One region of the Roseburia sp. genome, then DNA from elsewhere that is predicted to be linked to it. Evidence: riboswitches for the same ligand, from Rfam matches in the RefSeq annotation. Region 1 holds a riboswitch; the other holds the start of a gene.

Region 1 (5,465 bases):
GAATCATGCCTCTACTCTTTTTTACAGAATATCAATATATTCTCCCGCAAGTGCTTTATTCATGCTGCGTACTGCACAGAATTTTCCACACATGGAACAGGTATCCTCGTGTTCCGGTTTTCTGCTGTTCCAGATTGCTTTAGCCGTTTCCGGATCTATTGCACATTCCCACTGTGCATCCCAGTCTAATACACGTCTTGCATCTGCCATCTTATCATCGATCTCCCTTGCTCCACGGACACCCTTTGCAATGTCTGCTGCATGTGCTGCGATCTTCGATGCAATGATCCCCTGTTTTACATCCTCCACGTTTGGCAGTGCCAGGTGTTCTGCCGGTGTGACATAACATAAGAATGCTGCTCCGTTCTGCGCTGCGATTGCTCCGCCGATTGCGGATGTTATATGGTCATATCCTGGTGCAATATCAGTAACCAGCGGTCCTAACACATAAAACGGTGCACCCATGCAGATAGTCTGCTGAATCTTCATATTTGCTGCGATCTGATCCATTGGCATATGTCCCGGTCCTTCTACCATAACCTGTACATCTTTCTCCCATGCACGTTTTGTCAGCTCTCCAAGTCTTACCAGTTCTTCGATCTGGCATACATCAGATGCATCCGCAAGACATCCGGGACGGCAGGCATCTCCAAGTGAAATGGTCACATCATGCTCACGGCAGATCTCAAGGATCTCATCGTAATATTCATAAAACGGATTTTCTTCTCCAGTCATACACATCCACGCAAATACAAGAGAACCTCCGCGGGAAACAATATTCATTTTACGTTTATGTTTCCGGATCTGCTCGATCGTTTTTCTTGTAATTCCGCAGTGCAGTGTCACAAAATCCACGCCATCTTCCGCATGCAGACGCACCACATCAATAAAATCTTTTGCGGTCAGTGTCGCAAGATCTCTCTGATAATGGATCACGGAATCATAGATCGGCACGGTACCGATCATTGCCGGACATTCTGCGGTCAGTTTTCTGCGGAACGGAATTGTATTTCCATGAGAGGATAAATCCATAATAGCATGTGCGCCCATATTGACTGCCGCCATAACTTTCTCCATCTCCACATCATAATCTTTGCAGTCCCTTGACACACCAAGATTGACATTGATCTTTGTGCGGAGCATGGACCCCACGCCCTCCGGATCAATACATGTGTGATGTTTGTTTGCGCAGATTGCAACTTTTCCCTCTGCTACAAGCGGCATCAGTTCCTCTACTGTCATACGCTCCTTTTTTGCCACGATCTCTAATTCTTTTGTCACAATGCCTTTTCTTGCTGCATCCATCTGTGTTGTATACTGTTCCATACATTTTCTCCTTTTCGCATGAAAGACTGCTGGCGATGAGAATTTTTCTATGAATGATTTAAAAAATCTCCTGCCGCAAGTGCGACAGGAGATAACATCTTCCCAATACGCTCCCTACGACAGTATTAACTGACAGGTTCAAAGAGTCAGGTTTTAACCTTCTCAACTGCAATCTCTCCAGGCACTATCCCAGACATGCAGTCCCTCTGCGTTGTTTTCTATTATATTTTACCGACTCATTCAGTCTAGCGGAATCTATGATAGTTGTCAATATTTGTACAACAAAAAAGACAGCCGATGCTGTCTTTTTAGGAGAAGGTATTTTTACTATGGGGTATAGCAAAAACTATATATAATGTATTGGGGGGTTTTTACAGTCATTATAATAGCATGATTTTCTCAATAAGTGTTCACAAATGTTACAATTTTCTCTTTTATTTTTTATGCAACATGCACAATCATTTTTCGTGACAATCCACAAAAAAGCAGATAAATCTTTTACATCTTCCCCATTTCAGGATTCATCTCACGGATTTTTGCCTTAATACGCGAGAGCGCATTATCAATGGATTTTGGCGTCTTTCCCATCTTTTCTGCAATCTGCTGATAATGAAGTCCCGCAAGGTACTGGTCTAATACTTCCCGTTCCATCCTGCTTAAATGTGTCCGGAGCCTTTTCCAGAACTGCTCTACATTCTCCTGATCGATCATCATCTGCTCCGGATTGCCGATTCCATCCATCGTCAGTGTTTCCGCCAGCGGATATCCGTTTTCGCCGTTTTCTGAATAGAAAGAAACATAAGAATTAAGTGGTGCATGCTTCTTGCGGTTTGACGCCTCAACTGCCTTATATAACTGTCTTGTGATACATAATTCCGCAAAATGAAAAAAAGACGCTTCTTTCGTGTTATCAAAATCTCTGATTGCCTTAAACAGACCGATCATCCCCTCCTGGATCAGATCATCCGTCTCCCCACCGATTAAAAATACTGCATTTGCCTTTTTGCGGACCAGCGGTTTATATTTATCCAGAATATAATCCATGATCTTTCCGTCCGTATCACCGCTGTCTTTTAATACCGCGATCAACTGTTCGTCTGTCAAATCCTGATATGACTCTAACATGTTCCTCCCAAGACTCCCGCTGCAAATTTAGCGCATACGCTGCCGCACGATCTCATATGCAAGTACACCTGCTGCTACTGATGCGTTCAAAGAATCAATATCCCCCTTCATTGGGATGGACGCAACAAAATCGCAGTTTTCACGCACAAGTCTGCCAACACCTTCGCCTTCACTGCCGATCACAAGACCGATCGGTCCTTTCAGATCGAGATCATACATACAGGTTCCATCCATATCTGCGCAGACAAACCACATTCCTTTGTCCTTTAACTCTTTCATCGTTGCAGTCAGATTTGTTACCTTTGCAACCGGGGTATAGTTGATCGCTCCGGCAGATGTCTTTGCCACGGTAGCTGTCAGACCAACTGCACGGCGTTTTGGAATAATAACACCATGTGCCCCCGCAAGATTTGCGGTACGGATGATCGCACCAAGATTATGTGGGTCCTCAATATTATCCAGAATAAATAAGAACGGCGGCTCACCCTTTTCTTCTGCCAGTTTTAACATATCTTCCACCTCGGCATATTCATATGCAGCAGCAACAGCGATCACACCCTGGTGTTTTTTTGTCTCAGAAAGCTGGTCTAAGCGTTCCTTTTCCACAAAATGTACGATCGTGTCGTATTTTTTCGCCTCTCTTACGATCGTGCGTACCGGACCGTCCTGACAGCCGTCTAACACAAATAATTTATCAATCGTTTTTCCGGAACGGAATGCCTCAAGCACCGCATTCCGTCCCTCTATTTTCAGCTCTTCGTAGCCCATTACTCTCTCCTTTTACATTTTCAGTGCAAGTTCGCCCACACCTGTCTTTACCAGTTCCACCAGACGTTCAAACTCATCTTTTAAATACAGATATCCCATCAGTGCCTCAAATCCGGTTGCTTTCCGGTAGTCTGACATTGTCGCATTTTTTGCCATTGTCGGCGATTTTGCATTTCTTCCGCGGCGGTACACTTCCGTTTCTTCCTCCGTCAGAACCGGCAGTAATTTCTCGATCATCTCCGCCTGTGTGTGTGCTTTTACAATCTGGCTTGTCCTCTTATGAAGCTCTCCTGCTCTCGTGTTTCCTTTTCCGACAACAACCGAACGGATCACCAGGTCAAATATCCCATCTCCGATATATGCTAACGTAAGAGGTGAATATGTCCGGATATCTACTTCACTGATCCCAAACTGTTCTTTAATATAGGAATCTATTCCTTTCTGCATCGGCATTTCCCCTCTCTCACGCTTTGTGCCAGATCACACCTTCTCTGGTATCTTTCAGTACAATGCCTTTTTCAAGCAGTTCATCGCGGATTGCATCTGCTTTTGCAAAATCTTTTGCTTTCTTTGCTTCCTTACGTTCCTCAATCTTTGCAAGTACATAGTTTTCTAACTCTGCATCGATCTCCTCTTTTGCATCTGTCTGTGCCGTTGTCAGATTTAAGGATAATACTTTGTCAAAATCATTGATCAACGCAAGTTTTGTTTTATCATTCATATCATCTTTGAGCAGATCGTAAATGATCGTGATCGCCATTGATGTATTCAAATCATTGCTGATCGCATCCTCAAATTTTGCCTTATAAGCATCAAATTTATCCTGCTGTACCGCTCCCTCATCCTTTAATTCTGCGATTCGTTTGGTCAGTTTTTTATAAGCTGCAGCCATATTATCTAATACTTCATAGGAAAACTCCAACGGTTTTCTATAATGGGACTGCAGACAGAACATACGGTATACGATCGGATCATACCCCTTTTCCTGCAGCAGGGATACGGTAAGGAAATCCCCTTTGGACTTACTCATTTTTCCGGATTTATCATTCAAATGCTGTACATGGAACCAGTATTTACACCATGTATGGCCAAGGTAACTCTCGGACTGCGCGATCTCATTGGTATGGTGCGGGAAAATATTGTCTACACCTCCGCAGTGGATATCTACATACTCGCCCAGATGTTTCATGCTGATACAGGAACATTCAATATGCCATCCCGGATATCCAACACCCCATGGACTATCCCATTTGAGTGCCTGATCCTCAAATTTTGATTTTGTAAACCAGAGTACAAAATCATTTTTATTTTTCTTATTCACATCTTCTTCCACATCATCGCGGACACCGACTAACAGTTCTTTCTCACTCTGGGAAGAAAATACATAATAATCGTCTAATTTTGAAGTGTCAAAATAAACATTTCCACCTGCCACATAAGCATAACCTTTTTCGAGCAGCACCTCGATCATATGGATGAACTCCAGGATACAGTTCGTTGCCGGCTCCACAACATCCGGTGTCTTGATATTTAACTTCTTACAGTCACTAAAGAATGCGTCTGTATAATATTTTGCGATCTCCATCACTGTTTTGTGCTCTCTTTTTGCACCTTTTAACATCTTATCTTCCCCGGTATCTGCATCAGAAGATAAATGTCCGACATCCGTGATATTCATGACGCGCTTGACATCATAGCCGACATAACGGAGTGATTTTTCCAATATATCCTCCATGATGTAACTTCTGAGGTTGCCGATATGTGCAAAATGGTATACGGTCGGTCCACAGGTATACATGCCGATCTTTCCATCCTCATGCGGGATTACCGTTTCTACTTTTCTTGTCAGTGTGTTGTAAAATTGAAATTTATTTTCCATTTAAATAATCCTCCTTGTTTTGCGAAGCAAAATGCGAATCCTCTGATGAGCAGAGGATTTTACTCCTTGTTTTGCGGAGCAAAATACAATTTTATTTTGTTTTTTGTGCATCAGCACTTAAAATCCGGACTGCCTGCTCTAAATCAAGCACACGGTTGACCAGTTCTGCATTTTCCCTCTGCAGTACGGTAATATCCTCTTTGACCGGATCCGGCAGATGGCATTGATCCATATCACTGCGCGGCATCTTCACATTGTCACGTTTTACGATTCTTCCCGGAACACCAACTACGGTACAGTTTGGCGGCACTTCCTCTATGACCACACTTCCCGCTCCGATCTTGGAATTTTCTCCAACGGTGAAGGA
Region 2 (16,156 bases), on a different contig from region 1:
GAGATTCCAGCGGTCAGTTTTCCCTCTTTCACAAGGGATGGAAATAGAAAAACGCAGTAATCTTTGTCATCCACCACATTGATTAAAATCCCTTTTTCCTGACACAATGCACTGATCCTGTGGTTTAATTCTCTGTCATCGGTTGCCGCAATGACAAATGCACAGCCCTCGATGTCTTCCGGCACAAATGCACGCTCCTCGCACAAAAATACCGGATCCTGTTTTAATTTTTCCATGATATCAGGTGCTATTATGATAATCTTTGCACCGAACGGCTTCATCTTTTCTGCCTTGTGTGCTGCAATCCTGCCGCCGCCCACGATCAGACCTTTTTTATTTTCTATATCAATAAAAAACGGAAAATATGCCATTTTCAAACCGAACCTTTCTTACTTCATCTCCGGGTATAAAATATCTGCCAGCTGCTTATAAGCCTCTCCCCATTTTGCATTCGGTTTTAAGTTAAATAAGCGCTTATCAAGGATATAATAATGATCGTTTTTCACGGCAGTCAAAGATGCCCATGCCGGATTAGAGGTCAGAAGTTCTTCTACATTTTTCATAGCGGCATCACTGTCATTTCCCTGAATCGTCACAAAAATATACTGCGGATCAGCCGCAATGATCGCCTCCATGCTAAGATCATCCAACAGACTCTCGTCACTGTCTGCAATATTCACACAGCCAAGGTCTGCTAACATTTCTCCGCAGACATTTCCGTCACTGCCCTTTGCCTTTACATTGCTTGATGCTGCCCGAAGGAATAATACAGTCGGATTACTGCCGTCCGCTCTCTGCTTCATTTCTTCCACTTCTTTCTGCACATCCAGACCATTTTTCTGATAGAGATCATCTCTGCCGGTAATCTGTGTACAGATGGAAAGCATGTTTAAATAATCATCAAAATTCGCGACGTCAAAATAGGCAACGGTAATTCCTGCCTTTGTCAGTGTTTCCTCCAATGCAACATCCGCATCCGTATTTGCACTTGCGATCACAAGATCCGGCTCCGCTGCAATGAGCTGCTCGACATCCGGCTCCAAAATGCTTCCAAGATTTACCACACTCTCATCAAGTTCTAAACCAAGGCTCTCCCAGGAATCATTTGCTGCTGCAACAACATTTCCGCCTGCTAACATCCATACATCTGTGAAACTACCGATCAGCGCTGCCACACGATCTGCAGATTTCACTGTCACCTCACGTCCAAGATCATCGGTGAACGTATAACCCTGTGTCTGCGCCTCAATATTTGTTTCTAATGCCCCGGTATCTGCTTCCAATGTCTCTGTATACAATTCCGTCTGCTCTGCATCCGCTGTGCTTTCTGTTTTCTGCCCAACAGCCTGCACATCCCCTGCCGTTTCATTTGCGGAAGTTTCCTTTGCTCCCCCGCAGCCAGCTGAAAGAAGCAGTGCTGCAAGCACGCCTGTCAGTGCCAGTTTCTGATAAATTTTTTTCATGTCTTTCATCCTCCGCAAGTTGTTTCTACATTTTTGACATTATATTTTTTGTTGCTTTTTTTGTCAACATTTGACTTTTTCATCATTAATTGCTATAGTGTGAAACGTTCCATACAAATGCTAGGGGTGCTATTTATACCACATGGTATCTACAACGTGCTGAGAGATGATTTCATCGACCCTTATTACTTGACCCGGATAATACCGGCGTAAGAAAGCGTTTTCATTTACTTTATTCTGGTAAGAAACAATCCCCCGTGTTTGTATACAATAGAATGTACGCTCCGCGAACATTCTATTATCATGAATTAGGATTCTGGTGTCAAAAGGTGGCTCACAACTTAGCGATTGTCAAATTGCACAAAGTTGGGACTCGTTTTGTGACTTTGGGAGAAAATTAGAAAATCTTAGTATGCCTGTTAATGCATAGTGTTTTGCTGCCATGGATGGCAGCAAAAGTCTTAACGTCCCATGGACGGGACGTTTAAGACGTACACGTCACTCCTGGAAAATCTAAATCAGGCATACTTAGTTTTTCTTATTTTCGGACAACGGAACAAAATAGATCCGACTTTGTGCAACTTGACAGCCAAAAATTGAAAACCACCTTTTGATACCAGAATCAAACAAGGAGGATTTATGAATAACTTTTTTGCTACACCGGAAGGCGCCTGGGGAGACGGCTCCGTACACCTTACTGTGACCGGAATCGTAATCGTCGTCGTAATCATCGCATTACTGCTCATCGTTGCAGCGTTTGTGCGTCAGAAAAATGCAAGCCGCAAGGCAGCCTTAACAACCAAACAGCTCGTTTACTCTGCCGTTGCCATCGCACTTGCCGTGGTATGTTCCATGATCAAACTGTTTGAAATGCCGATGGGCGGCTCTGTCACATTACTTTCCATGCTTTTTATTGTTTTGATCGCATACTGGTACGGTCCTTATGTCGGGATCATGACAGCCGTGGCATACGGTCTGGTACAGTTTGTCACCGAACCGATTTTTTATACCATTCCACAAATGCTGCTTGACTACCCGCTTGCATTTGGTGCACTTGGTCTTGCAGGATTTTTCAATAAGAAAAAATGGGGACTTCAGATCGGATATATCGTCGGTGTGATCGGACGCTTTATATTCGCTACGATCTCAGGTGTTGTATTTTTCGCATCCTATGCACCAGAAGGTATGAACCCGGTACTTTATTCATTGGGATATCAGGCTTCTTACTTAGTACCGGAGGCAGTCATTACCTTAATCATCATCAGTATCCCGCCGGTTGCAAAAGCAATGGCACGCGTAAAACAGAATGCCGTGGAATCGTAACATTGTTTTATTTTGTTCCACAACAACTACTTTTTTGCCTGCGTGTACGAAATGCAATATATACACATTTCGTACACGCAGGCTTTTTCTTTTATCAACGAAAGTTATGCTCCCGCACCGTCATTTTATTTTTCCTTCTGCGCACATATCATCTCCCATGCTTCATCATCAATCTCTTCGTCATGAAACAATTTTCTTTTATCCTCTTCTGTTATTTTACGGATAACACGGCATGGATTTCCCGCGGCGATCGACCAGTCCGGGATATCTTTTGTAACAACACTTCCTGCACCAATTACCACATTATCTCCAATATGTACTCCCGGACAGACGACTGTATTTCCTCCCAACCAGACATTGTCCCCGATGGTAACTTCTTTTCCATATTCAAAAGCAGAATTGCGGGTATCAGGATAAATTGGGTGCCCCGCCGTATAAATAGCTACATTCGGCGCCATCTGACAGTTATCACCTATTTTTACCTTTGCCACATCTATAATCGTACAGTTATAATTTGCAAAGAAATTTTTACCTACCTCGATATGTGAACCATAATCACAATAAAAAGGCGGATTGATCCATGCACCATCTGATTTTCCCAAAAGTTCTTTTACAGTTTTTGCAATTTCATCAAAATCGGAACGATCTGCAAAGTTAAGTTTTTGCAGGATTTTTCTGCATTTTACCTGTTCCTCCATAACAGCCTCATCTGAAATATAGGCAAGCTGCATATCTCTTCTTTTTTTCATGTCCATTTTTTTCTTCTCCGTTTCTGTTAAATTTTTTAACCATTTATATTTTCTGTAATAAACAATTTCCATTGATTTTCATACCAGAATCAGCCATAATAATATAACAATCCGGACTTCCCTGCATATATCAAAAAAGGACAGCTGTCAAGCTATCCTGATTTTCGTGCTGTCAGCCACTGGCATGACGATCTTGAATTTATTGTGATTTTGGATGGACAAATGGCTTATGATATCAATGGGCAGAAAATTTTATTACAGACCGGAGAGGGAATTTTCGTCAACAGCCGCTGCTTCCATTATGGTTATTCCGATACCCATGCAGAGTGTCTCTTTATCTGTATTCTGCTCTCTCCACAGCTTCTTTCTGTAAATACTTATTTTATACAAAATTATTTAGATTCTCTGATACAAAACAGCCATTTCCCTTATCAGAAATTGAATCCGTCTATTCAATGGCAAAACACTATTCTTCATGATCTTAAAATTCTCTATGAAAATAATATAACTAAGATTCAACCATTTATTATTCTGGAAAAGTCTGTTCATATTTTCCGGCTGCTTTCTGAAAATATGAACTTCTTCCCAGACTACGATAAAAATACAGAGGATATACTGGCTCTGACTGCGATGATCGGATATGTGCAAAAAAAACTATCCGGAAAAACTTCTGCTGAAAGATATTTCCTCTGCCGGAAACTGCTGTAAAACAAAATGCACTTCTCTATTTCAAAGGTATTTAAATACTTCCCCTATGATATATCTAAACCGTTATCGTTTAGAAAAATCTATTTTTCTTCTCCGGAACACGTCAATGTCCGTTACCGAAATAGCATATATGTGTGGGTTTTCAAATACCAGTTATTTTTGTGAACTTTTTCATAAGTATTACCATACCACACCAGGGAAATTCCGAAGCCAGAATAGATAATGTGTAAACCATTTAGGCCTCGGATTTTGCCCCAAAAACAAGGGAGGAAGTCTTTTGCGGCTACCAGCATATCGTCATGATCGTGTGCGGCTCCATCTCCATCTCACACACTTTGCTTCCGTCACCAAATGTAAACTTCTGCACTTCATCCATTCTGTTCAACAGAACTGCCACTTTACCTCCATCTGGGTTGACAAATCCGGCTGCTTCTACCTGTGATGTAAAACGGGAAATCAGCATCCTCTTTGCTCCGCGTTTGATAAAACGGCTGAAATGTCCGATATAATAGTAAGATAATTTAACATCGATCGTATCATTTTTTGTATCACACATAACCGGAGCATCACAATAATTTTTCACATGATTCGGTCCACCCTGCTCATCTAAGTAGATATTCCAGTCTAAATAAGCGTTCATTCCTGCATTGAAATTTCCTAATATATCATGCGCGTACATTTCTGCATGAGCCACCTGGCTGTCTGCTGCAAACCTTGAATATTCCACGCATCCCTCGGTAAAGATCAGCTCTTTTTCCGGGAAACGGTTTCTCACTTCCTGCAGTGCTTCAAAATGATCTCCGGTATACCAGTGAAATCCGATTCCATCAATCGCATTTCTTGATTCTTCTGTGGACATGCTCTCCATCGCACGGTCTAAGACGCGCTCCTTGTTGTGATCCCAGATATTAATCTTTACTTCGGTATGTCCGGCAGCATCTAATGCCGGTCTTAAATAGCCACATACGTATTCCTGTTCTTCTTTTCCGGTAAACAGACAGGAATCCCATGTCTGTGACGCATTCGGCTCATTCTGTACTGTAAGCCTGCTGATATGAACGCCCTGTTTTTTATATTCTGTCACATAGTGCGCTACCATATCCGCCCACATGCCGTAATACTCTTTCTTTAATTTTCCGCCATGATTCATTTCACCGTTTGTTTTCATAAACGCAGGCGGACTCCATGGGGAGGCGAGCAATGTCAATTCTTCCTCCTGCTCTTTTGCCGCATGGATCAGCGGCAAAATATACTCTTTGTCACGCTCAATGGAAAATGTCTTTAGTTCTTTGTCTGTTTCATCTTCCACATATGCATAGTTTCCAAGTGCAAAATCGCAGCTCTGAATATGCACACGCCCGAAATTATAACGGTTTCCGTTTTTTCCAAAATACAGGTCAAGAAGCTCTTTCTGCTTTTCCGGACTCATCTGCGCATAGGTATAGGCTGCCGATTCTGTCAGCGCTCCACCCATGCCAAGAATCTCCTGATAGGTGATTTTCGGGTATGCTTTGATCAGATTCATCTCACATTTTGCGTCTGTCTGAAATTCTTTCTCCGCCTCTTTAAATGTGAAATTTCTCCCACTTGTGTAATATTTCATGATCCGTCTCTCCTATTTTGTATTTAATTTTTCTGCATTCTTCTGCATTTTTTCATTGCGTTCTTTTACAATCGCATCCCAGTCATTATCTGCACGGAATTGTTTGTGTGCCTCTAAAATACTGTCAAACTCTGCATCATCATTTGCTCGGATCATACCAACTAAAGTGGTCGCCCAGTTAGTTTTAATCGCACTGTATGCACGCGCCTCATTGCTTCCGGTATCCGGATCAGTATTTTCAAGGATAAAATGCGGATATAATTTTCCAATGCCCCACTCCTGCATCTGTTTTACTGCATCCGGGTATGCATCATCGCTCAATGCTTTATAGCGGTCATGTCCGAATGGGATAAACTCACCGAGACGCATCTCCTTTTTAAAGCGGTCGTTATCACTGTCACGCAATTCTTTTGCTGCTTCTGTCAGTTCATATTTACCGTCTGCATTGATCTCATATGTCTCTCCCTCAATGCCGTAATTAGTAAGAATCTGACCGTCATCATCTAAAAGGTAGGTATATATCTGGATTGCTTTTGCAGGATCCTTGCAGGTCTTAGAAACATATGTGATCATCCATCCACTGATTCCTGCCTGATTAAGTTTCGGTGCATTGCCTTTTGTACTCTGCGGTCCGTCGATTGCAATATAAGCTGCATCCGGATCTGAGCTTGCAAACGTGGTAAGGAAACCAGACTGCTGCACCGTACCATCCATCATAATGCAGGCATATTTACCAATACTTTCTTTTTCCTGCCATGCAGTGTTGTCATCCGTAAAACTGTCATCGCTGATATAACCATCACGATATGCCTCATTGAATGTTTTAATCCACGACAGATAATCCTCATCCATATTTCTATCATAGAATGTATTGTCATCATTTGCGATCGGAACCCCTAAGAAATCCTGTAATACATCGCCAAGAGAACTTGTTCCGTCTGTCTCAAAGTTGTTAAAACCAAGTGGAATCAGATCCGGGTATTTCTCTTTAATTTCTCCAAGTACATTAAGAAACTCTTCCTGTGTTCCCATAGATGGCTTACCGAGCGCCTCATACACATCATTCCGGATCACAAATGCTGTTTTTGCGAAAATATCGCCACCATCATAATCCTCCTGTGTATTGGAATAATCAGGATATCCATAGGTCTTGCCGTCATCCATCGAGAACCAGCTTAAGGTCTGATCCGATGCCACCTTGTAAAAATATGGATCATAATTATCTGCAAGATCCTGCAGTGCATATGCCCAGGTATCTGCCTTCTGTGCCACACTTGAGTTGCTGTCAAAAACGGTAATAATATCCGGCATATCCCCACCGGCAAAAAATGTATTCAGTTTCGTATCATCACCGACTAAAAATTCCACATCCAGTTTTAAGTCATCCTTGATCTTTTTTGTCACCACATCGTTTCCCCAGTCGGTGTTCCACCATTCTGCATTCACATACCAGGTCAGTTTTGTATTTTCTTTGGTGTCTGATTTCCATGCCGGTGTGTTTTCATCTAGCGTATAACGTCCACCTTCTACAACTCCGTCCTCGCCGGTCTGTGTCAGTCCTGCATCTGTCTGTTTTGATCCCCCGCCACAGCCTGCAAGTGTCCCCACTGCAAGCGCCGCTGCAAATACAGCTGCCATTCCTTTTTTCCACATTGATTTTTTCATGTTCCTCTCTCCTTTTCTACTACAATTATTCTTTGACCGCTCCAAGCATCATTCCTGATACAAAATGTTTCTGTAAGAGCGGATAAATAATAATGATCGGTACTGTTGTAACTACAATTGTTGCAAGTTGTATTCCTTTCGATGTCGTGGAAAGTGCAACATTTCCGATACTGTTCATGCTCTGTGCCTGCTGCTGTACAATGATCTCATAAATCTTCATCTGTACTGGGTACAGGCTTTTATCTGTCATATATAATTTCGCAGTCATAAAATCATTCCACTGGTATACGCCATTAAAAAGTGCGATCGTTGCAAGTGCCGGTTTTGATAATGGCATTGCGATCGTAAGAAAAATTCTCCATACACCGGCGCCATCAATTTTTGCAGATTCTTCCAATGATGCCGGAACCTGTCTGAAAAAGTTCATCAGAATGACAACGTCATAATAGCTGAAAAGCTGTGGCAGTATGTACACCATAAAATTATTTAAAAGTCCGAGCTGTTTCATCAACAGGTAAGTTGGAATCATGCCGCCCGAAAAAAACATCGTGATGATTCCCATTACCGTGTACAGTTTTCGTCCCCGCAAATCCCGCTTGCTGAGTGCAAATGCGACCATCGCACAGAAAAATACATGCGTGACCACACCGAGCACTGTTTTTGCAACTGAAATCAAAAATGCCTGCCAGATGGAAGTGTCCTTAAACACTGCTCTGTAATTGTCTAATGACCACTCTTTTGGAAAGAAGATAAATCCTCCCTCCGCTAATGCCGTACTTCCCGCAAAAGAAGACGCAACCACATTCAACAGCGGCACCAGTATCAAAACTGTAAGTATCAGAATAATTGCCGTATTCACAAAATCAAATATCCTGTCTCCTGTGTATCGTTTTGTTTTTCCCATATATGCCTCCATTTACAATACTGATTCTTCATTAATCTTCCCGGTAATCTTATTCGCTGTCACAAGTAAGATCACAGATACGACCGATACGCCAAGTCCTACCGCAGTCGCATAGGAAAAATCTCCCTGTGTCATACCCATCCGATAAACATAAGAATCAATGACTTCTGCTCTTACCTGGTTTTGTGAATTCATAAGAACTAATGTCTGATCCAAATTGGATTTTAAAAGCCCACTCACAGTCAGAATAAAATTAAGACTGATGATCGTTTTCATAAGCGGCAGTGTAATACTGAAAATCTGGCGCATTCTTCCGGCACCATCCATCTTTGCCGCCTCATAATAGGTCGGGTCGATTCCCGCCATCGTTGCAAGGTAGAGCACCGTTCCCCATCCTGCCTCTTTCCAGGTGTCGGATAAGGATGCGATCCACCAGTATTTCCCGGAATCCAGCAGGAAATTTTTCGGTGTACCTACCATTCCAAACGCCATAAGGATCTGGTTTAAAAGTCCTGTCGTTGACAGCCAGTTGATCAGCATACCACCCAGCACGATCCAGGAAAGGAAATGTGGCAGATAGGAGATCGTCTGGATCACTCTTTTAAATGGGCCATCCCGCAGTTCATAAATCATGATGGAGAGCATGATCGGTGTTGTAAATCCGATCAAAAGTTTTAAAAAACTGATTCCAAGTGTATTCACAACCGACTGCCAGAAATATTTATCCGTCGCCACGATCTTAAAATTTTCAAGACCAACCCATCTTGCCGAATTGATCGTATCGACAACTGTATAACTCTTAAATGCAATGGTCAGCCCATAAATTGGCCAATAACAGAAAATGATCATAAAGATAATTCCCGGTATGACCATAACCTGCAATGGAAGCTGCTTTTTAAAATCATGCGCATACGCCTTTCTTTTTTCTTTACAGGTCAATTTTGGTATATTTTCTTTCTTTTTTCCCATAGTTCCACTCCCTGTTTTTGTTTGGTCTGTACTAATTACAGTAATTATCTTACCATTCGCATAATACTCTAACAAGCGCCTATTCTGTCTTGTAATAGGTCAATATTGCTTTTTTTCATAGTATCCATTATACTGAACATAGTAGGCAGTATTTTAATCGTGTTACTGCACAAAAAAGGAGAAAAACTCATGTCAGACTCAAAAAATGATCCGATTTTCGAACAGGACCGTATCACTGACGGTTTTGATATTTTTTTCTGGGAATTTAATGATAAGAGCAGTTTTGTTGCCACGCACTGGCATACTGCCATAGAAATGATGTACATTATTGACGGCGAAGTAAATGTTACCATGAACCACCAGACCACCGTGTTATTGCCCGGTGATATTTACCTGATTGATTCACGTCTTCCCCATTCGACAAAATCAATCAACGGAAACCACGCCCTTTTGCTGCAGTTTCCTTACCAATTTTTACAGAAGTATATTCCGAATGTAGATTCCTATGTATTTGGTTTCGACTGTCACACGACCAATCCAATTCAGAAAACCAAGCAGCTCCAGTTGATCGAGGTCGTAAAGCAGATGCAGATTGTCTACCAGATCAAGCCCAGAGGTGGTCTGCTGCGTTTTAACAGTCTGCTCTTTGAAATGCTCTATCTTCTCTATCACAATTTTGCCAGAGAGGTGGAAAGCTCCAGTGTCAAAAAAGATGTAAAAAACTTCAGACGCTTAGATCCGATTCTGACTTATACAAGGGAACATTATAATGAACCTATCTCTCTCTCTCAAATTGCAAACATAGCCTGTTTTCAGGAAGAATATTTCTGTCATTTTTTCAAAAAAAATATGGGAGTCACCTACTTTCAATACTTAAATGAAATAAGGCTATCCCATATCTATCACGACCTGACATCCACAGATATTCCTCTAAAGGAGCTGTTAGAACGTCATGGTTTTACCAATTATAAATTATTTCGCCGCATGTTTTATGAACAGTTCCATACGACTCCGGGGGAATACCGGAAAAGCTATACAACTTCAGATCTGGAAACTGATTAGTCCAACAGCATCTGCACACATCCATACATTCCGGCATCATTACCAAGTCCTGCAATTACAAACTTTGTATTGCGGCAGGCATGGAAGGATGTCTCCACAAAATGCTTCTGGATGCTCTCGATCAGGATACTTCCTGCTTTGGAAACACCGCCACCGATAACAACAACTTCCGGATTAACCACACATGCAATATTAGATAAGGTAGATCCTAAGATTCCGCAGACTTCATCCACTAAACCAAGTGCCACTGCATCTCCGCTCTTAGCCTCATCAAACACATCTTTTGCAGTCAGTTCCGGGAAGTTTCTAAGGCTTGTCTCATCGTTGGTCTTAGCAAGTTTTCTCTTTGCCACGCGAACGATACCGGTTGCGGAAGTATACTGCTCTAAACAGCCGTACTGTCCACAGGTACATGCCTCGATCTCATCATGATTTACGGTGATATGTCCGATCTCACCGCCTGCACCATTAAATCCTGCAACGACTTTTCCATCTACGATGATACCGCCGCCGACACCGGTTCCAAGTGTTACCATGATAACGTCTTTACAGCCTTTTGCTGCACCCTGCCACATCTCTCCTAAAGCTGCAACGTTCGCATCATTTCCTGCTTTGACTTTCAGACCTGTCAGATTTCCGAGCTCTTCCTCAACGTTAACAATGCCCCAGCCTAAGTTTACACAGCGGTTTACCACACCATTACTCTTAACCGGTCCTGGAACACCGATTCCAACACCCTGTACATCATCTTTACTGATGCCTTCCTGCGCCAGTTTATTATCCACTGCCTGTGCAATATCAGACAGGATCGCTGCTCCGTTATTTTCAGTATTGGTCTTGATCTCCCATTTATCGATCAGCTTTCCGCTTGTCTCAAAAAATCCAATCTTACAGGTAGTTCCCCCAACATCAATTCCAAATGCATACTTTTTCATTTTCAATCCTCCAGTATTTTCGCAGCAAAACGCCTGCCACGCTATTGTTTTTGCTCATATTAAGCTAATGATAACGTTTCCAATTTTGTATGTCAAGCCTTCATCAAGGGTTTCTTGTATCCATATTTACTCCTCTTTTTATATTCCGACGGAGACATCTCCATGACCTTGCGGAATACCTTGGAAAAGTACTTTTCATCCCGGAATCCCACCTTGTAAGCGATCTCATAAGTTTTGAAAAAATTCTGTTCCAGATAGACACAGGCATGGTCGATCCGCACCTCATTCAGATAATCGATCAGCGTGATACCCGCCTGCTGTGAAAACAGGCTCGAAAGGTATGCCGGACTGATTCCGATTTTTCCTGCAATATCGTTTAACGACAGGTTTTCAAAATAATGTTCATCCATATATTCTTTTGCCAGTTCTACCAGCTGGTTTTTCTGGATGATCACAGGCGGTTCCTCATTTTCCGGTCCAAATACATCATCCGCCAGTTCATTGATCTTTTTTAAAATATCAGAAGAACGGCTCGGCTTTAACATATACTCACGCGCCCCGAACCGCACCGCCTGCTGCGCATAACGAAATTCATCATAACCGCTTAAAATAATCGTGTTTGGCAAAATTCCCCCGCGGTGTGCCGCCTGCATGACTTCTATGCCATTCATCACTGGCATCTGTACATCAAGCAGCATAATGTCCGGTCGGTAACGAAAAATAAAGTCCAGTGCTTCCTGTCCGTTTTTTGCACCATAAATTTTTTCATAGCGGTCGGTATGAAGCTGGATATATTTTGTAATGCCATTTCTCACAACATCTTCATCATCTGCGATCAGTAATTTAATTCCCATTACAAAACCTCCGTTCTTTCGTATTTTTCTCACTGTGGAATCAGATATTCCATGGAATCTTTATCGTCACACAGGTTCCTTTTCCCTGTTTGCTCTCAATTTCCAATACAAAATTTGAATGATACATCAGATCCAATCTTTCTTTTACATTGCGGATCGCATAACGCCCGATCCTCTGGCCTGCATAGCGCTTTTCATCCGGTACTTCCCAGATTTCCTTTAACTGTGTCTCTGTCATACCGGTTCCGTCGTCACTGATCTTAAATATAAGCCAGTTGTCCTCATGCCATCCCATCACACTGACCAGACAGCGTTCTCCGGTCTTTTCGTATCCATGTACCACTGCATTTTCCACAAACGGCTGTAAGATCAGCTTTGGTATTTTTCGTTCCAGGATTTCATCTGACATCCCAACTTTGTATTCCAGATTATCGGAAAAACGCATTTTCTGAAGATGCAGATACTGCTCGACCAATGATTTTTCATTTTCAACACTGATGATTCCTCTTCCCTGACCAAGCACCAGACGAAACAGATTTGACAACGCTATAATGTCATCCGCAATCCCTTCATCTCCTTCATTCACTGCCTGCCAGTACAGCGAATCTAAAGTATTATAAAGAAAATGCGGATTGATCTGTGCCTGCAGGGCATTTAATTCACTTTCCTTTTCTTTTAATGCCATAACATAATTGGTATTGATCAGCTCATGGATTGCTTCAACCATCTGGTTAAAGCAGGCTGCCGCCTCTCCGACTTCGTCTCCGGTCATCACTTCCACTTTCTGTGAGAAATCCCCCTGCTCAAAGGACTCCATTGCTTTGCAGAGTTTCTTTAATGGTTTTGATACAATATCAGAAACCAGGGCAAGGATCGGATACAGCCCTAAAAAGAAACCGGCAAGCAGTGCGAGCGGCCCTGCTGCAATATCCCAAATCTGACTTCTCACATCATCTTTATGGATCATCTCATAGACGGTTGTTCCGGTTTCTTTACTTTTATACGTATAAATAAAATGATCTTCCACATTTTCAGGCGTACATTTTTCTTCCATGACATCACGCAGAGCATCTTCATCAATATTTCCGGCCCGCAACAGTTCCACTCCTTCTTCATTGACTACAACAAGCCCTGCCGACTTGATCGGCAGGGAATTTTCGCATAACTGCGTATATTTTTGTTTATCTGCACCGACCACCAGATAACCTAACGGTTTTGTTTTTGAAAGGTTATAGATTTCCCGGTACATGACGATTTTTTCAGTACGGTTTGCCTGATAAGTATCGCTGCTTCCTTTTCCGACAGACCGGAAAAACATTTTTCCGCGTTTTTTTAGTGCCGTCTGATAGGTATCCTGTAACCGTACTGTTCCAATATCATCAAGATATGCCGTTGCATCCATACAACGCAGATATGGTCTGACTCCGTTTTCCGGATAAATTGCCAGTGTCTTGATCTGTCCGCTCAATGCGATCATATCCTCAATGGTACGCATCGGTGCCTCATGGACCCATAACTGGGAATCCATGTTTAATTTCCCGGAATCCTGTTCTGCGAGAATATCCAGAATATCCTGATTGATACAGATATATGTTCCGAGTTCTGACAGACCATTTAACATAGTGTCAATCCCTTCGGAAAGATTTTCGACACTTTTTAGGTACTGCTCCTGTTCCTCTTTTACATTTTTTCTGTAATTTCTGACAAACATGATACTGCTGATCAGAAGGAGGATGGGTGTGATAATGAGGTAACTGTAAAATACCAGTTTTTTCCGGATATTCATATTTCGAATTTTCTGTCTCATATCACACTCATTCCTTCCACATGATAATCTTCATTTGCGTCTGCATATCAGCCTTTTACAGCTCCCATTGCAACACCTTTTGTGATGTGTTTATTTAAAATAATGTAAACAATAACTGCCGGTGCCGCGGTAAGTGCCATTACTGCAAACTGTACCGCATAATTTGAAGAATACTGTCCGGTAAACTCTAATACGGAGAACGGAAGTGTCTTCCATGTAGGTTTGCTTAAATAAGTACTTGCCATGATAAATTCATTCCAGTTATTTAAAAACGTCATGATCGCAACGGTTGCGATCGATGGTTTTAACATCGGCGTAATGATCTGGAACACGATACGGTAAATGCTGCAGCCATCCATGACTGCTGCTTCCTCTAACTCCCACGGGATTGAATCAATAAACCCGGTCATTAAGAACAGTCCCTGCGGCAGCGAAAAAGCCACATATGGGATCAGAAGCGCCCAGATCGTATCGGTAAGTCCGACTGCGTTATAAATCTTATAGTTCGGAAGCAGTGTCGCATGGATCGGGATCATCATACCGAGCAGTAAAAGTGTTTTTACAAATCCGCTCAGTTTCCAGCGCATTCTGCGGATCGCATATGCAGCCATAATGGAAATGATGATTACCAGCAATACTGCAAGAGTGTTGATCACAATACTGTTTTTTAAGTAGAGCAGGAAATGTCCGTCTACAAATGCTGTTACATAATTTCCCCACTGTATTTTTTCCGGAATGATCAAAAGACCGTTCGTAAACATCTCCGTACTGCTCGCAAGTGAAAAATCCAAAAGCCATATCAAAGGGAATATCTGAATGACTGCCACAAATATTAAAATGGCCCAGAGCAGTACCTTGCCTATTTTCTGACTAACTTTCATCATGCACCTCCTAATCCGTATTCTTGTCACGGAAAATCGTATTAAGCCCAACAGTTACAAGAATACATATGATGATGAATACAACACCGATGGCATTACCATATCCATACCGGAATGACTTAAATGCCTGCTGATACAGATAGTTAGCTGCAAACTGCGTAGAATCGCCAGGTCCGCCGTTTGTCAATAGATAAACCGTCTCCATCTGTTTTAATGCGGAAATGATCGCCATTGTCACATTGATCTGGATGACCGGTTTCATGAGCGGCAGTGTGATCTTGAAAAATGTTGTTTTCCAGTCTGCACCATCGATGGATGCTGCCTCGTAGAGCACCGGATCGATATTTTTAATTCCAGTGTAATAAATGAGCATGCCCCATCCAAATCCATGCCAGATCAGTACGATCAGCACTGACCATATCGCGTTTTCCTGAGAAAACCAATTGACTTTTCCCTGATAGCCAAAAATTTTTAAAATATTGTTGAGCAGTCCGAAATCCGGATTGTATATAAATTTCCAAAGATAGGCAATGACTGCCACGGAAATAACGTTCGGTATAAAATATACGCAGCGGAAAAATCCTTCTGCTTTTCCCTGCAGTTTATCAAGTACTGCTGCTACCACGATTGCGATCGGGTGCTGGATGCAGATAAATCCGATTGCAAGCAGCAATGAGTTAAGTAATGACCTGCCAAATGATTTGTCGTGCATCAGGTCTATGTAATTTTTCATCCCAATGAATTTTGCTGTCCCCATACCGGAATAATCCGTAAAACCATAATAAACACTTAAACAGATCGGTGCTAAAATTGCGAATAAAAATACAAGGATACCCGGCAGGATCAGACTGAAAATCACCATTTTATTACTGTACAAATTTTTCATATTGGCTCCTTTTTATAAAAAGGCTGCTGCAGTTACCACTTTCAGCTCACATTGCAGCAGCCCCTTTTTCATTGATTATTCACAAGCTTTTTCCAATGTTGCAAGAAAATCGCTGACGCTTTGTGTTCCGTTTGACAGGCTCTGGATATCTGTCTCGATCATTGTCTTAAATGTGGAGGAACCACAGTCGTTGATCGGTGTTCCGGAAATATTGGTTGCGTTCTTTAACAGATCCATGATCTGAAGCTGAAGTTCTGTCTCGCTGCCTGTTAAATAAGCACTCTGATCCTGTGCTGAAAGTCCGACACCATCTTCCCAGCCGTATTTGGATAATTTATCCGGCTGAT

The links. A riboswitch is a leader RNA that binds a small molecule or an ion and turns the genes downstream of it on or off. The one in region 1 is predicted to bind thiamine pyrophosphate.
Region 2: it holds a riboswitch for thiamine pyrophosphate, as region 1 does, so the genes downstream of both, thiT (energy-coupled thiamine transporter ThiT) here and thiC (phosphomethylpyrimidine synthase ThiC) in region 1, are expected to answer to the same signal.

What each region holds. Positions count from the first base shown of each region.
Region 1 is NZ_JBGLEJ010000004.1:261,686-267,150, forward strand. Features, by position in the region: gene thiC (phosphomethylpyrimidine synthase ThiC) at 22-1,326, opposite strand; TPP riboswitch at 1,421-1,544, opposite strand; gene ACDD58_RS04570 (sigma-70 family RNA polymerase sigma factor) at 1,825-2,451, opposite strand; gene rlmB (23S rRNA (guanosine(2251)-2'-O)-methyltransferase RlmB) at 2,479-3,219, opposite strand; gene ACDD58_RS04580 (Mini-ribonuclease 3) at 3,232-3,666, opposite strand; gene cysS (cysteine--tRNA ligase) at 3,683-5,098, opposite strand; gene epsC (serine O-acetyltransferase EpsC) at 5,190-5,465, opposite strand, start outside.
Region 2 is NZ_JBGLEJ010000002.1:5,903-22,058, reverse strand. Features, by position in the region: gene cysG (siroheme synthase CysG) at 1-371, opposite strand, end outside; gene ACDD58_RS00345 (ABC transporter substrate-binding protein) at 390-1,463, opposite strand; TPP riboswitch at 1,576-1,696, shown strand; gene thiT (energy-coupled thiamine transporter ThiT) at 2,103-2,786, shown strand; gene ACDD58_RS00335 (sugar O-acetyltransferase) at 2,912-3,541, opposite strand; gene ACDD58_RS00330 (cupin domain-containing protein) at 3,665-4,243, shown strand; gene ACDD58_RS00325 (helix-turn-helix transcriptional regulator) at 4,176-4,466, shown strand; gene ACDD58_RS00320 (glycoside hydrolase family 30 beta sandwich domain-containing protein) at 4,527-5,846, opposite strand; gene ACDD58_RS00315 (sugar ABC transporter substrate-binding protein) at 5,859-7,511, opposite strand; gene ACDD58_RS00310 (carbohydrate ABC transporter permease) at 7,537-8,415, opposite strand; gene ACDD58_RS00305 (sugar ABC transporter permease) at 8,428-9,384, opposite strand; gene ACDD58_RS00300 (AraC family transcriptional regulator) at 9,574-10,446, shown strand; gene ACDD58_RS00295 (ROK family glucokinase) at 10,443-11,381, opposite strand; gene ACDD58_RS00290 (response regulator) at 11,474-12,235, opposite strand; gene ACDD58_RS00285 (histidine kinase) at 12,276-14,042, opposite strand; gene ACDD58_RS00280 (carbohydrate ABC transporter permease) at 14,090-14,923, opposite strand; gene ACDD58_RS00275 (carbohydrate ABC transporter permease) at 14,934-15,809, opposite strand; gene ACDD58_RS00270 (ABC transporter substrate-binding protein) at 15,885-16,156, opposite strand, start outside.